DNA from 2 places in the Staphylococcus sp. FW104-15G4D genome. Region 2 is predicted to be linked to the other one. Evidence: riboswitches for the same ligand, from Rfam matches in the RefSeq annotation. Region 2 holds a riboswitch; the other holds the start of a gene.

Region 1 (8,223 bases), on a different contig from region 2:
TGGTCTTTTTTTATGATTTTATACATACGTGCCCCCATTAAATCTATATTTTATTTGGGAAAGGATGAAGGTTACATGTTAGATATTCGTTTATTTAGAAATGAACCAGAAAAAGTTAAGAGCAAAATTGAATTAAGAGGAGACGATCCTAAGGTCGTTGACGAAGTTTTAGAATTAGATGAACAACGACGTCAATTAATCAGTAAAACTGAAGAAATGAAAGCAAGACGTAATAAAGTCAGTGAAGAAATCGCTCAGAAGAAACGTAATAAAGAAGATGCTGATGACGTTATTGCAGAAATGCGTAACTTAGGTGATGAAATTAAAGAAAACGATGCTAAATTAAATGAAGTTGATAATAAAGTAAGAGATATTTTAATCCGTATTCCAAACTTAATTAACGACGATGTACCTCAAGGGGATTCAGATGAAGAAAACGTTGAATTGAAAAAATGGGGTACACCACGTGAATTTGATTTCGAACCAAAAGCACATTGGGACTTAGTTGAAGAACTAAAAATGGCAGACTTCGAACGTGCTGCTAAAGTATCTGGTGCGCGTTTCGTTTACTTAACTAAAGATGGTGCATTATTAGAACGTGCATTAATGAACTATATGATTACGAAACATACAACTCAACATGGTTACACAGAAATGATGACACCTCAATTAGTGAATGCAGATACTATGTTTGGTACAGGTCAACTTCCTAAATTCGAAGAAGATTTATTTAAAGTTGAAAAAGAAGGCCTATACACAATTCCAACAGCAGAAGTACCTTTAACAAACTTCTACAGAGATGAAATCATTCAACCAGGAGTGTTACCTGAAAAATTCACTGGGCAAACGGCATGTTTCCGTAGTGAAGCGGGTTCAGCTGGTAGAGATACAAGAGGATTAATTCGTTTACACCAATTCGATAAAGTTGAAATGGTTCGTATCGAAAAACCTGAAGATTCTTGGGATGCTTTAGAAGATATGACTAAAAATGCTGAATCAATTTTAGAAGAATTAGGATTACCATATCGTCGAGTTATCTTATGTACAGGCGACATTGGCTTCAGCGCTAGTAAAACATATGACCTAGAGGTATGGTTACCAAGCTACAATGATTATAAAGAAATTAGTTCTTGCTCAAACTGTACTGATTTCCAAGCACGTCGTGCTAACATTCGCTTTAAACGTGATAACTCAGCTAAACCAGAATTAGCTCATACATTAAATGGTAGTGGTTTAGCCGTAGGTCGTACATTTGCAGCTATCGTTGAAAATTATCAAAATGAAGACGGTACAATCACAATTCCTGAAGCATTAGTTCCATTCATGGGTGGAAAAACTAAAATTTCTAAACCTACAAAATAATAACTTAGAATAGGCTAAATAATTACTACAATACAACGATGAATGACTCAATTAATTATTTGAACTGTCGATAAGATCTTAACGATTTTGTCGACAGTTTTTTTGTTGAACAGGGTAGGGGAAGAGAAATGATTCAACTTCAAATCTTCAAAAATGAGAGGGATGTCTAAAAGAAGAAACAAAATTCTGAAATTTTATAATCGTTGTAGTTACAACGATTTGACTATGAGGTTTGTCTTACTTCACACAAACCGAAGTCTAAAAATATTGAACAACTTTTCCAAATATAATAGACTTATTTTACTATTTTAGAAAGTGGAATGGAGGCTGATCAAATGACCCATCTTTCATTTAAGCAAGGGGTAAAAGAATGTATTCCTACTTTATTTGGATACGCCGGAGTAGGTTTATCATTTGGTATCGTTGCAGCCTCTCAAAACTTTAGTATCTTAGAAATTATTTTATTATGTCTCATTATTTACGCCGGTGCCGCACAATTTATTGTTTGCGCTTTAGCGATTACAGGTACTCCAATATCTGCTATCGTGTTGACCACACTTATCGTTAACTCACGTATGTTTCTATTAAGTATGACTTTGGCGCCTAATTATAAACAATATGGATTATGGAATAGGGTAGGTCTCGGTACATTATTAACCGATGAAACCTTCGGAGTTGCCATTACGCCATATATTAAAGGTGAAAAGATTAATGATCGTTGGCTTCATGGTCTTAATATCACAGCATATCTTTTTTGGACTATTTCGTGTGTGGCCGGCGCCCTTTTCGGCAAATATATTTCTAATCCTAATGCACTTGGATTAGACTATGCGATTACTGCAATGTTCATTTTCCTAGGTATATCTCAATTTGAGTCAGTGAAGAAATCAAGATTTCGTATATATATAATTTTAATTATCTGTGTAATCACAATGATGCTTCTTTTAAGTTTAGTGATGCCTTCATATGTAGCAATATTAATAGCCGCAACATTCGCTGCAGCCTTAGGGGTGGTGATGGATAAATGACAACAGATTTACACACACTGATACTTATTATTTTATGTGGAATTGTAACGTTACTCGTTCGAATTATTCCCTTTATGATGATATCTAGAGTTCATTTACCTGAAATTGTCGTTAAATGGCTTTCATTTATTCCTATCACATTATTTACCGCACTTGTCATTGATGGCGTCATACAACAACACGATAACACCTTTGGATATACGCTCAATTTGTCATATATTATTGCGATTATACCAACAGTACTCCTTGCCATTTTCACACGTAGCCTTACTATCACAATAATTGGAGGTATTATTACTATCGCTTGTTTACGTTTAATTTTTTAACTCCTGAAAATGACAGCAAAGTATTGAAGTCATAAACCATTTTAGTTAATATTATATTAATTAGAAAATTCCGACTATTTAAGATTGAAATTTAATCAACATCAATATACAAATCAATTCAACAAATCTTATTTCGAGAAGCTGAGGGAATTGGCCCGACGATGCTTCAGCAACCGACTAATGATAGCACGGTGCTACAACCAACGAGAATCTCGAATGATAAGTACTGACCAGCTTCCTACTTTTTTCATTTGAGTAGGAAGCTTTTTTGTAAGAGGAGGTAGCGTTAACGATGACGAATTACAGAGTAGATACGTTAGAATTAGGGACATTTACAACTGAATCAGGAGAAACCATTAATAATTTAAAATTACGCTATGAACACGTTGGATATAAAGGTCAACCATTAGTTGTTGTTTGTCACGCATTAACAGGTAATCACTTAACTTATGGAACAGACGAGAAACATGGATGGTGGCGTGAAATTATAGATGGTGGTTATATTCCACGTCATGATTATCAATTTCTAACTTTCAACGTTATTGGTAGTCCCTTTGGTTCAAGTTCCAAACTTAATGACCCTAATTTTCCACAGCATCTTACATTACGAGATATTGTTAAAGCGATTGAAAAAGGTATCAAAGCACTAGACTTCGATAAGATAAACATCCTAATTGGAGCAAGTCTAGGTGGTATGCAAGCAATGGAATTGCTGTATAATAATCAATTTCAAATCGACAAAGCCATTATTCTCGCAGCAACTGGTAAAACGTCATCATACAGTCGTGCTTTCAACGAGATCGCCCGACAAGCAATTCATCTTGGTGGGAAGGAAGGCTTAAGTATCGCTCGACAACTTGGCTTCTTAACATACCGCTCCTCTAAAAGTTATGACCAACGATTTACACCAGATGAAGTTGTAACGTATCAACAGTATCAAGGAAATAAATTCAAGAAAAACTTTGATTTACAATGTTATTTAACACTGCTCGACGTCTTAGATAGTCACAATATTGATAGAGGACGAGATGATGTTGATGAAGTCTATCAATCATTAGATACAAAAGTTCTAACGATGGGGTTTATAGATGATTTACTTTATCCAGATGATCAAGTAAGAGCAGTCGGAGAGAGATTTAAATATCATCGCCATTTCTTTGTGCCAGATAATGTAGGACATGACGGCTTCCTTCTAAACTTTAACGATTGGGCTCCAAACCTCTACCATTTCTTGAACTTAAAACAATTTAAAAGGAAATAAACACAGCTATATTTAGACATACTAAACTTTGGCTAAGCAAAGTAAGTATGTCTTTAGCATAAGTGCTACTAATTAATGACGAAGTCATTAAAAGTAGCGCTTTATTGTTAATTTTTGGCAAAGAGGTTAAAATAGAAGTTATAGTCAAAAAGTATGGGAGTGGCGTGTGTGTTTTCAAAAATACAACCTAAAGCAACTATTATTGCAACTATTTCATTACTGATAGTCGCTTTAGTAACACATGTATTACCTATTCTCGGCTTAATTTTATGTTTATTTGCAACGATTCCTGGCATCGTGCTATGGAACCGCTCTGTACAATCATTTGGAATTAGCGCTTTAGTAACAGTGATTCTGACAACGTTATTAGGTAATACATTTGTCTTAAGTATGATGGTACTTATCTTAATTTTAAGTTTTATCATCGGTCAATTACTTAAGGAAAGAACTTCAAAAGAAAGAATTCTTTATGTTTCAACGGTTTCATTGAGTTTAATAACATTGATTGGATTCATGTTATTACAAACATTCGAAAAAATTCCAAAAGCAGCCGTATTAATTAAGCCATTTAAAGATGCGATGTATGATGCCATCTTAACAAGTGGATTAAATTCTAACTATAGACAGATTCTTGAGGAAGGTTTCCGACAATCAACGGTCCAACTCCCTAGTTATCTTATTATAGTCATTTTCCTTTTAATCTTAATTAATCTGATTATTACATTTCCTATCTTACGTAAGTTTAAGGTCGCAACTCCGATCTTTAAGCCATTATTCGCATGGCAAATGAATCGTGTACTATTATGGATTTATCTTATAGTTCTTATTTGTGTAATGTTTGCGAACCAACCAAGTATATTCCAAAGTATCGTCTTGAACTTTGAGGTTGTGTTATCATTAGTGATGTATATCCAAGGTTTAAGCGTTATACATTTCTTCGGTAAAGCTAAGAGATGGCCGAATGCTGTAACGATTTTATTAATGGTGGTGGGGACACTACTTACACCGATGACACATATCGTTGGTTTACTTGGAGTTATTGATTTATGTATTAATTTAAAACGAATTATTAAAAAATGATTATTAACTAAGTGATTAGAGGTGGAAGAATGAACCGTCAATCCACTAAAAAAGCATTGCTCATACCTTTTATACTCATGGTACTTACAGCCATTGCATTAGTCATCGTATGGTTTATTTTCAACCAAATCGTCGCTGGCATTGCTGCAGCAATCCTCGTCGTGATGATTATTATTAGTGGCGTGTTATTGAGACAAGCTTTTCTTAAAATGGATAATTATGTGGATGATTTAAGTGGTCACATCTCGGCAAGTAGCAATAAAGCAATCAAACATTTGCCGATTGGGATGATTGTGTTAGATGAAGATAACCACATTGAATGGATGAACCAATTCATGACAGAACACGTTGAAACTAATGTGATTTCTGAAAATGTAAACGAAGTCTTTCCTAACATATTGAAACAATTAGAAAAAGTACAAGAAGTAGAAATTGAACATAACAATTATCATTACCATGTGCGATATTCAGAGAATGAACATTGTTTATATTTCTTTGATATCACAGAAAGCGTACATACCAACGAGTTGTATGAAGATTCAAAGCCAATTATCGCAACGTTGTTCTTAGACAACTATGACGAGATTACGCAGAATATGAACGATACACAACGTTCAGAAATCAACTCAATGGTTACACGTGTCATTAGCAGATGGGCACAAGAATACAATATTTATTTCAAACGTTATAATTCTGATCAATTCGTTGCATATCTTAACCAAAAGATATTAGCAGAACTTGAAGATTCAAACTTTGAAATTTTAAGTCAGTTGAGAGAGAAAAGTGTCGGTTACCGTGCACAACTCACTTTAAGTATCGGTGTCGGTGAAGGTACAGAGAACCTTATTGACCTAGGGGATTTATCTCAATCTGGTTTAGACTTAGCACTCGGTCGAGGAGGCGACCAAGTAGCCATTAAAAATATGAATGGTAACGTTCGCTTCTACGGTGGTAAGACTGACCCTATGGAGAAACGTACGCGTGTACGTGCCCGAGTAATTTCTCACGCACTTAAAGATATATTAACTGAAGGCGACAAGGTAATTATTATGGGACATAAACGCCCTGATTTAGATGCAATTGGTGCAGCAATTGGTGTCTCACGTTTTGCATTAATGAATAATTTAGAAGCCTTTGTCGTTCTCAATGATTCAGATATTGATCCGACTTTACGTCGTGTCATGGACGAAATTGATAAGAAACCAGAATTGAAAGAACGCTTTGTCACTTCAGATGAAGCTTGGGATATGATGACGTCTAAGACGACAGTCGTTGTCGTGGATACGCACAAGCCTGAAATGGTCTTAGATGAAAATGTCTTAAATAAAGCAAACCGTAAAGTCGTTATTGACCACCACAGACGTGGCGAAAGCTTTATTTCAAACCCACTATTGGTATATATGGAGCCATATGCAAGTTCAACTGCAGAGCTTGTTACTGAATTATTAGAATATCAACCAACTGAACAAAGATTGACACGTTTAGAATCAACAGTCATGTATGCAGGTATTATAGTAGATACTAGAAACTTCACATTAAGAACAGGTTCAAGAACATTTGATGCTGCAAGTTATTTACGTGCGCATGGTGCAGATACAATCTTAACGCAACACTTCTTAAAAGATGATGTAGATACTTATATTAATCGTTCAGAACTTATTAGAACGGTTCAATTACAAGATCATGGCGTAGCAATCGCTCATGGTTCAAATGATAAAATCTACCATCCTGTTACGGTTGCACAAGCAGCCGACGAGTTGTTAAGTTTAGAAGGTATCGAGGCATCTTATGTTGTGGCTAAACGTGAAGATAACCTCATCGGTATCTCTGCACGTTCACTAGGTTCTATCAACGTTCAATTAACGATGGAAGCATTAGGTGGTGGTGGACACCTTACAAATGCTGCCACACAAATTAAAGGTGTCACTATAGAAGATGCTATAGAACAATTACAGCAAGCAATTACAGAACAAATGAGTAGGAGTGAAGATGCATGAAAGTAATTTTCAAACAAGATGTTAAAGGTAAAGGTAAAAAAGGCGAAGTAAAAGACGTACCAGTAGGTTACGCAAACAACTTCTTACTTAAAAACAACTATGCTGTAGAAGCAACTCCTGGTAACTTAAAACAATTAGAACAACAAAATAAACGTGCTGAAGCAGACAGACAACAAGAAATTGATGATGCGAAAGCACTTAAAGAAAAATTAGAAAACATCGAAGTTGAAGTATCAGCTAAAACAGGTGAAGGCGGTAAATTGTTTGGTTCAATCAGTACTAAACAAATTGCCGAAGCATTAAATAAACAACATGATATTAAAATTGATAAACGCAAAATGGACTTACCACATGGTATCCACGCGTTAGGTTATACAAATGTGCCAGTTAAATTAGATAAAGAAGTTGAAGGTACAATTAGAGTACACACAGTAGAACAGTAATTTCGAAAATAACAAAGATGGATTGAAATAAGAGGTGTAAAGCAAACAATGGATGGAATGTATGAGCAAAATCAAATGCCGCATAGCAATGAAGCTGAACAATCTGTCTTAGGTGCCATTATTATAGATCCAGAATTGATTAATACAACTCAGGAAGTCCTCCTTCCTGAGTCGTTTTATAGAGGCGCCCATCAACATATCTTCCGAGCAATGATGCATCTTAATGAAGATAACAAAGAAATCGACGTTGTCACACTTATGGATCAACTATCTAGTGATGGAAGCTTAAGTGAAGCGGGTGGCCCTCAATATCTCGCAGAGCTATCGACTAACGTTCCAACAACGCGAAACGTTCAATATTATACAGATATCGTCTTTAAACACGCGTTAAAACGTAAGTTAATTCAAACGGCAGATAGTATTGCAAATGATGGCTATAATGATGAATTAGAACTAGATACAATCCTAAGTGATGCCGAAAGACGTATCCTTGAACTTTCTTCTACAAGAGAAAGTGACGGGTTTAAAGATATTAGAGATGTCTTAGGACAAGTGTATGAGACTGCCGAAGAACTCGACCAAAATAGTGGTCAAACGCCTGGTATTCCAACAGGTTATCGAGATCTCGACCAAATGACTGCTGGGTTTAACCGTAATGATTTAATCATCTTAGCGGCTCGTCCTTCCGTGGGTAAGACTGCCTTCGCTCTTAATATTGCCCAAAAA
Region 2 (8,223 bases):
AGAAAATAAAAACATATTTAATATCTTTAGACTAAGATACTTATCAAATACATAATAAAAGAATTATTAAAAATACGCAATAATCGTTTTATATTAACAAAAAGCATTTGTGATAATTTAATTATGTGGAAATTCAAATTATAAAAATATTATTTTGAAATTTCATCTATATCCATATCTTAAAAGGGTTTAACTACATACTATTTTATCAGATATTGTAATCATACAATTATGTTTACTAAATCTTAATAAAAAATTTTAATAAACTTAAGTTTGAAAATTTCTGTTAGAAATGTACTGTTTAGAAAGAAAAAAGCTACCAACACTTCTTGTACAAAGGTTGGTAGCTATAAGCAACACTTAGATATTTAATTGAAATGACTAAAATGTTTAGTCAATAACTTCTACATTTAGATTTACATCAATGTTACCGCGAGTTGCTTTTGAATATGGACAAAACTCATGTGCATCTTGTAAATATTTTTCAGCATCTTCTTGAGATAAAACATTTTTAACTTTTGCATCAATATCTACACTCAATTTAGGACTCTCAGCATTTGGATCGTCCTCTAAACGTACTGTTAGAGTAACTTCTGGTTCAGCATCACGTACTTTGTTTTGTTTTAAAATAAGATCAAAAGCACCATTAAAGCATGAAGCGTAACCTGCTGCAAATAATTGTTCAGGATTTGTAGCATTTCCATCAGCTTGTTGTGGTGGTAATACATCAACATTTATTGCGTTATCGTCAGTGTGCACATGTCCTTTACGTCCACCAACGTTTGTAGCTTTAGTTTCATATTGAACTGCCATTATTATTACCTCCTAAATCTTTATATATTTTTACCATACCCAGTGCTAGATTTTTTAAATCATGATTAAATTCTTTAAATAAAAATCAATCTCCCAATCATCATTTGTAAGTTGTGAATAAATTAATATAAAATAATCTTAATATTATTCTTATGAATAGAGGGATATCATGACGCAAGTAGATGTTGCAGTAACCATTTCGCCAGAAGAAACAATAACGCAATTGTGCTTAGATGAATTAATAAAATATAAAGACTATATAGATATCGTAGAACTACGAATAGATCAGTGGGAGAACTTCGTTATTAAAAATGTTGATACTGTGATTCAACAATTAAGAGGATTGAATTTAGATTTTAAGATTTTAGTGACTTATCGTACCTCTAATCAAGGTGGTAAAGGAAATGTTGAAGAAACAACTTATATAGATATTCTTAAGCTATTGATTGAATATGCCCAATTTGAATTACTTGATATTGAATGGAGTGGAGCTATTAATACAGACCAATATGCTCAATTAATCACTGATGCTCAAGAAAAGAATTTAAACGTAGTGTTATCGCATCATAATTTTGAAGAAACACCATCATTAGAAGAGATTAAATTTATATATTACAAAATGCAAAAATTAGCACCACAATATTTAAAACTTGCAGTAATGCCAAACAATAAAGAAGATGTACTACATTTATTAGAGGCAATGAGTGTGACTTCTGATAATACACCTTATAAAGTTATCGGAATATCTATGTCTCATCTAGGATTAGTAAGTCGTGTTGCACAAGGGGTGTTTGGGGGATCAATTTCATACGGTTGCTTAGGTGAGCCACAAGCTCCTGGTCAAATTCATGTTAAAGCTCTGAAACAACAGCTTGAATTTTATCAATGATAAACGAATAAGTTGAATTTAACGGTTTTGTGACTTATAATTGATAATTGTTATCAACGAACGTAGAAGGAGCGAATTAAAGTGGAATTACAAGAAGCTATATCTAATAGAAGAAGTATTAAGAAATTTAAACATGATATGGTGATTGACGATAAGGCATTATATGATGCTATCGAAAAAGCTACCGACGCTCCAAATCATGGAATGCGTGAACCTTGGAGAGTCGTTCATGTTTCAAAAGACAAATTAGGTGATTTTAGTCATGACATTACTCGATTTGCATTTCCAGATCATCCCGAAAAAAGAGAAGATCATTATAATGCTGTAACAAATTTAGGTGGTTTATTATTACTCATTTTGAAAAATGATCCTAGACAAAGACAAAACAGAGAAAATTACTTTGCATTTGGAGCATTTGCTCAAAATTTAATGTTGTTACTTTACGAAGCGGGAATTGGCACATGTTGGAAAACACCTCACTATATTTTTGAACCTAAAGTACGTAGAGCTTTAGATATTCAAGATGATGAAATTTTAGCTGGTTTCATGTATCTAACGGATTTAGAAGTTGAGCCAACTAAAGCTAAACGTAAAAATAAAAATTTAATCACTAAGTTTGAGTAATTATTTTAATTTTCAAAGTACCTAAAAAAGAGCTTTCTCTACTTTAAATTTGTAGAGAAAGCTCTAATTTTATTTTTATTGATTTAAGTTTTCATCTAGGAAAGATTCGACTTGTTCTGGTGATTTCGCATTAGCCGAATGTAAATGCGCTAATTTTTCGCCATTTTGGAAAATTAAGATGCTTGGTATACCCATAACATCATTTTCAGTAGTAACATCTTCTAACTCATCACGATCTACTACATACCAATGATAGTTATTATATTTTTCTGTAATAGGGTCAATCCACATATCCATTGCTTTACAATCTGGACACCAATCTGCTTCGAATTTGATAATAACTGGTTCTTTACTATTGATTGTAGAATTAAAGTCTTCTGTTTTATGAATACCTTGCATAGTTATATGCTCCTTTTCACTATTAGTAAATTTATTATAACCAATGATATCTTTTTTATAAAAATATTAGCTTAAAAAGTAGAGCGTTTTCCTAAAGAAAATGATATATTTGTCTTAATAAAGAGAAGGAGGTAACAAACGAATGATTAAATTTTATCAATATTCAAATTGTACGACTTGTAAGAAAGCCGCTAAATTTTTAAATGAATATGGTGTGAGCTATGAACCTATTGATATCGTACAACACACACCTACTAAGAAAGAATTTGAAGATATCATTGAAAAAACAGGTGTTGAAGTAAATAAATTATTTAACACTCATGGCGCTAAATATCGTGAACTTAATTTGAAAGATAAACTTAAAGACATGTCAGATGATGAAAAATTAGATTTATTAGCATCTGATGGAATGTTGGTAAAACGTCCATTAGCTATCTCTGGAGAAAAAATCACTTTAGGATTTAAAGAAGATCAGTATAAAGATACTTGGTTATAGTATTTAAATATTTATTTTAAAAGTGAACATTAAAAACTGAAATGATGCGAATATGATATTTTACATAAATAAACACGAATTTTATCATATTAAATCTTTTAGATATTAGTTGATTGAACAATATCAGTGTGGCATCATTAAAATGTAATTAATAATTAGGAGGGGATTCTCGTGGCAGTACCGAGCGAATTTAAATATTCTAAAGAACATGAATGGGTTAAAGTAGAAGATAATGTAGCTACTATTGGTATCACAGAATATGCTCAAAATGAATTAGGTGATATCGTATTTGTTGAATTACCTGAAACAGATGAAGATTTAAATGAAGGCGATACTTTTGGTAGTGTTGAATCAGTTAAAACTGTATCAGAATTATATGCGCCTATCTCAGGTAAAATCGTCGAAGTTAACGACGAATTAGAAGATAGTCCTGAATTTGTTAACGAATCACCATATGAAAAAGCATGGATGGTAAAAGTAGAGATTAGTGATCAAAGTCAATTAGATCAATTATTATCAGCAGAGCAATATTCTGAGATGATTGGTGAATAGTATGTTTAAACTCCTCGATTAATATAATCAAGGAGTTTTTTTAGATTACCTTAGAAACACTTAGCATTAAAAATGCTAAGTGGAAAAGAGGAACGTCTGAACTGACGCTCATGCATAAGAAACACTAACCACTAAAGTGATAAGTGAAGAAAAGGAACGCCTGAGCTAAAGCTCATGCATAAGAAACACTAAGCATTAAAAATGCTAAGTGTTTCTAAAAATGTTTAGTTTTTGAGGATTCTGTGAATGATGTAAGTGACAGTTAACTATCGACTCTTAGAAGGTGGATTGACATGACTATTGTGAATAAAGTTATCATTGTTGAAGGTAAGTCGGATAAGAAACGAGTGCAACAAGTTATTGCAGAACCAGTAAGTATTATTTGTACCCATGGGACCATGAGTATAGATAAAATCGATGATATGATAGAATCACTTTATGGCAAACAAGTTTATGTTCTTGCAGATTCTGATGATGAAGGAGAAAAAATTAGAAAATGGTTTAAGCGATATTTAAGCGAAAGTGAACATATATATGTTGATAAAACATATTGTGAAGTAGCTAAATGTCCTAAAAACTATTTAGCTAATGTTTTAAATAGATACGGATTCGCAGTGCGAAAAGAGAAGAATCTAATGCCTAATTTAAACACTGAAAGGTTAGTTTTAGTTAATGAGTAGTACAATCGATCTCGAAGATATAACAGAAAACTATAATGAAGATAAACATCTTATTTTTGGATATACACCTATGTGTGGGACATGTAAAGTCTCAGAAAGAATGTTAGATATTGCTAATGATATATTACAGCTGCCTATTAAGAAGGTAGATTTAAATTTTCATCCGGATTTTAGTAAAGAAAAAGAAATAATGTCAGTTCCTGTTCTATTGGTAATGAATAAGGACAAAGAAGAAAATAGAATCTATGCATTTCAATCAGTTCCTTATTTGTTAGAAAATTTAAAATAATTATTGACGAAACTCTAGTACGATGGTAGGATTAATACAAATTAAATGATGCGACAACTCTTATCGAGAGAGGTGGAGGGATGTGCCCTATGAAGCCCGGCAACCGTCTGATATAGAAATGGTGCCAATTCACATAAAGTTCAACTTTAGAAGATGAGAGAAAGAAGATTTTTAGAATGCTTTCTCAACTCTCTATAAGTTGAGAAAGCATTTTTTAATTTATATATGCAATTTAAGGAGGCTATTAACGTGATTGAGTTAAATCAAATAGTTAAACGATATCATACTAAGAACAAAGATGTTCTTGCAGTTGATCACGTTGATTTAAATATTGAATCAGGCTCAATTTTTGGCGTTATTGGTTTCTCTGGTGCTGGTAAAAGTACACTAATTAGAATGTTCAACAACTTGGAATCTCCAACTTCAGGAGATGTAATAATTGACGGGGACAATATTAGTAAATTATCTAAATCAGAGCTACGAAAAAAACGACAAAAAGTAAGTATGATTTTCCAACATTTCAACTTATTATGGTCAAGAACCGTTTTAAAAAATATCACATTTCCACTTGAAATCGCAGGAGTCCCAAGTGGTAAAGCGAAGCAAAAAGCACTCGAATTAGTAGAATTGGTAGGTTTGAAAGGACGAGAAAGTGCTTATCCATCAGAGTTATCTGGGGGACAAAAACAAAGAGTAGGTATTGCTAGAGCATTAGCAAATGATCCTGATGTTTTACTTTGTGATGAAGCTACAAGTGCTTTAGACCCTCAAACAACTGACGAAATTTTGGACCTATTACTTAAAGTAAGAGAACAGCAAAATCTTACTATCGTTTTAATTACTCATGAAATGCACGTAATTAGACGTATATGTGATGAAGTTGCTGTAATGGAAAGCGGTAAAGTAATAGAGCAAGGTAAAGTAAGTGAAGTGTTTGAGAGTCCTCAACACGCGGTTACAAAACGCTTTGTTAAAGACGATTTAAATGATGATTTTGAAGATTCTTTAGATGAATTAGAACCATTAGCGAGTGATTCTTACATAGTGAGATTGAACTTTACTGGTGATAATGCAACTGAACCTATTGTTTCGTATATCACGAAAACACATAATATTGACGTTAATATTCTGGAAGCTGACATCAAGAATACTAGAAATGGTTCTATAGGATTCTTAGTGATTCATATTCCACACATTAATAATGATAGCTTTGAACATTTTAAAAATGATCTTCATGAGCAACATGTGAATGTGGAGGTGTTGAGACATGGGTAAGTCTTATGGCGAAATTTTTCATGAAATGTTTACAATGCCTAATGTTCAATGGCCAGATGTATGGCAAGCTATTTTAGAAACGCTGTATATGACAATTGTTTCTACTATTTTCGCCTTTATATTTGGTTTGATTTTAGGTGTGTTACTTTTCCTATCTGCGAAGAGTCATTCACCAGCAGCTCGAATTTTCTATACAATTGTCTCATTTATAGTGAACTTATTTAGAGCCATTCCGTTCATTATTTTAATTTTATTACTCATACCATTTACGAGTGTCATCTTAGGTACTATTAGTGGACCGACAGGAGCATTACCTGCACTTATAATTGGTGCAGCTCCATTCTATGCTCGTTTAGTAGAAATTGCATTTAAAGAAATTGATAAAGGTGTAATTGAAGCGGCTTGGTCAATGGGAGCTAACACATGGACTGTTGTACGCAAAGTACTACTTCCTGAAGCGATGCCAGCTTTAGTCTCAGGTATTACTGTAACCGCTATTGCTTTAGTTGGTTCAACTGCCATAGCAGGTGTAATCGGGGCAGGTGGTTTAGGTAACTTAGCATACTTAACAGGATTTACTAGGAATCAAAATGATGTCATATTAGTTTCTACTGTATTCATTTTAATTATTGTATTTATAATTCAATTCCTTGGGGATTGGCTTACAAATAAAATTGATAAACGCTAAAGAAAAGGGGAAAACGTTCAATGAAAAAAATTTTAGGTATTATTTTAGTTTTGGCATTAACAGTTGCTTTAGCTGCTTGTGGTGGCGGTGGTGACAAAGAGAAAACAATCACAGTAGGTGCTTCACCAGCCCCTCACGCTGAAATTTTAGAAAAAGCTAAACCATTACTTGAGAAAAAAGGTTATGACTTAAAGATTAAAACAATTAACGATTACACTACACCTAATAAATTATTAGATAAAGGTGAAATCGACGCAAACTTCTTCCAACATACACCATACTTGAAAACTGAAAGTAAAGAAAAAGGATACAAAATTGAATCTGCTGGAGATGTAGAATTAGAACCTATGGCAGTTTACTCTAAAAAATATAAAAGTTTGAAAGATTTACCTAAAGGTGCAACGGTCTACGTTTCAAATAATCCTGCTGAACAAGGACGTTTCTTAAAATTCTTTGTGGATGAAGGCTTAATTAAACTTAAAAAAGGCGTTAAGATTGAAGACGCTAAATTTAGTGATATCGAAGAGAATAAAAAAGATATCAAATTTAATAACAAACAATCAGCCGAATACTTACCAAAAATTTACCAAAATCAAAAAGCTGATGCAGTCATCATCAATTCTAACTACGCAATTGACCAAAAATTAAGTCCTAAAAAAGACTCAATTGCCTTAGAGAAAGCCAAAGATAATCCTTATGCTAACTTAATTGCAGTTAAAAAAGGACATAAAGATGATAAGAAAATTAAAGCTTTAATGGAAGTTCTTCAATCTAAAGAAATCAGAGATTATATCGATAAAAAATATGATGGTGCAGTCGTACCAGCTAAGTAAAACAAAAGATCACTTTCTTAACGCATATGTTAAGAGAGTGATCTTTTTATTTAAATTTTATACTACTCTATAAAGAATACCTACACCGAGACCACCGTATCCCATTTGATAATCAAATTTTAAGACTTCTATATTTGGATTTTGTTCTAAAAAACGATTAACTTTCTTATTAAGTCCACCTTCAGTCATAGATGTAATATTGACGAATTTCATAACTACACTCCTTAAAAAGTTTTTGGTAATTTTAGTATATGAAAATCACTGTATAAAGCAATCTTTTAAAATAAAAAATTAAGCGATTATCATTATATTGATGTTTATTCTAGATTTTAGAGGGTATAAATTATAAAGATAAAGTCATAAGGAGGAAATTACAATGGCTGAAGATAATAAATTTGAACAAGCTAAAGGTAATATTAAAGAAACAGTAGGTAACGCTACAGATAATAAAAATTTAGAACAAGAAGGCAAAGAAGACAAAACTTCAGGTAAAGCTAAAGAAGTTGTTGATAACGCTAAAGAAAAAGCTAACGATGTAATTGATAAATTTAAAGGCGACAAATAAATTTGTCTCTTTACTTTTAGAAAGCCCTCAGGTACAGAATCGTACGTGAGGGTTTTATTGTGTTAAAAATATTAAAATTTATTGATTATCTGATTTTGCTGTAATTAGTCCTAAGGTAAA

What was found. Region 2 has a riboswitch for S-adenosylmethionine ahead of AC3WQX_RS01490 (methionine ABC transporter ATP-binding protein). Riboswitches for the same ligand answer to the same signal wherever they lie in the genome.
Region 1: linked by a shared signal. The riboswitch ahead of metX (homoserine O-acetyltransferase MetX) and the one ahead of AC3WQX_RS01490 (methionine ABC transporter ATP-binding protein) in region 2 are both predicted to bind S-adenosylmethionine.

The regions. Positions count from the first base shown of each region.
Region 1 covers NZ_JBYTCH010000003.1:133,242-141,464, forward strand. The annotation lists gene serS (serine--tRNA ligase) at 76-1,362, shown strand; gene AC3WQX_RS10255 (AzlC family ABC transporter permease) at 1,698-2,390, shown strand; gene AC3WQX_RS10260 (AzlD domain-containing protein) at 2,387-2,716, shown strand; SAM riboswitch class I at 2,842-2,942, shown strand; gene metX (homoserine O-acetyltransferase MetX) at 3,009-3,977, shown strand; gene AC3WQX_RS10270 (YybS family protein) at 4,131-5,057, shown strand; gene AC3WQX_RS10275 (DHH family phosphoesterase) at 5,087-7,054, shown strand; gene rplI (50S ribosomal protein L9) at 7,051-7,497, shown strand; gene dnaB (replicative DNA helicase) at 7,546-8,223, shown strand, end outside.
Region 2 covers NZ_JBYTCH010000001.1:292,277-300,499, forward strand. The annotation lists gene AC3WQX_RS01450 (organic hydroperoxide resistance protein) at 391-813, opposite strand; gene aroD (type I 3-dehydroquinate dehydratase) at 983-1,702, shown strand; gene AC3WQX_RS01460 (nitroreductase family protein) at 1,784-2,326, shown strand; gene AC3WQX_RS01465 (thioredoxin family protein) at 2,402-2,725, opposite strand; gene AC3WQX_RS01470 (arsenate reductase family protein) at 2,868-3,221, shown strand; gene gcvH (glycine cleavage system protein GcvH) at 3,393-3,773, shown strand; gene AC3WQX_RS01480 (toprim domain-containing protein) at 4,067-4,453, shown strand; gene AC3WQX_RS01485 (thioredoxin family protein) at 4,446-4,742, shown strand; SAM riboswitch class I at 4,800-4,902, shown strand; gene AC3WQX_RS01490 (methionine ABC transporter ATP-binding protein) at 4,992-6,017, shown strand; gene AC3WQX_RS01495 (methionine ABC transporter permease) at 6,010-6,705, shown strand; gene AC3WQX_RS01500 (MetQ/NlpA family ABC transporter substrate-binding protein) at 6,726-7,538, shown strand; gene AC3WQX_RS01505 (hypothetical protein) at 7,596-7,751, opposite strand; gene AC3WQX_RS01510 (CsbD family protein) at 7,915-8,103, shown strand; gene popT (polyprenyl-phosphate transporter PopT) at 8,182-8,223, opposite strand, start outside.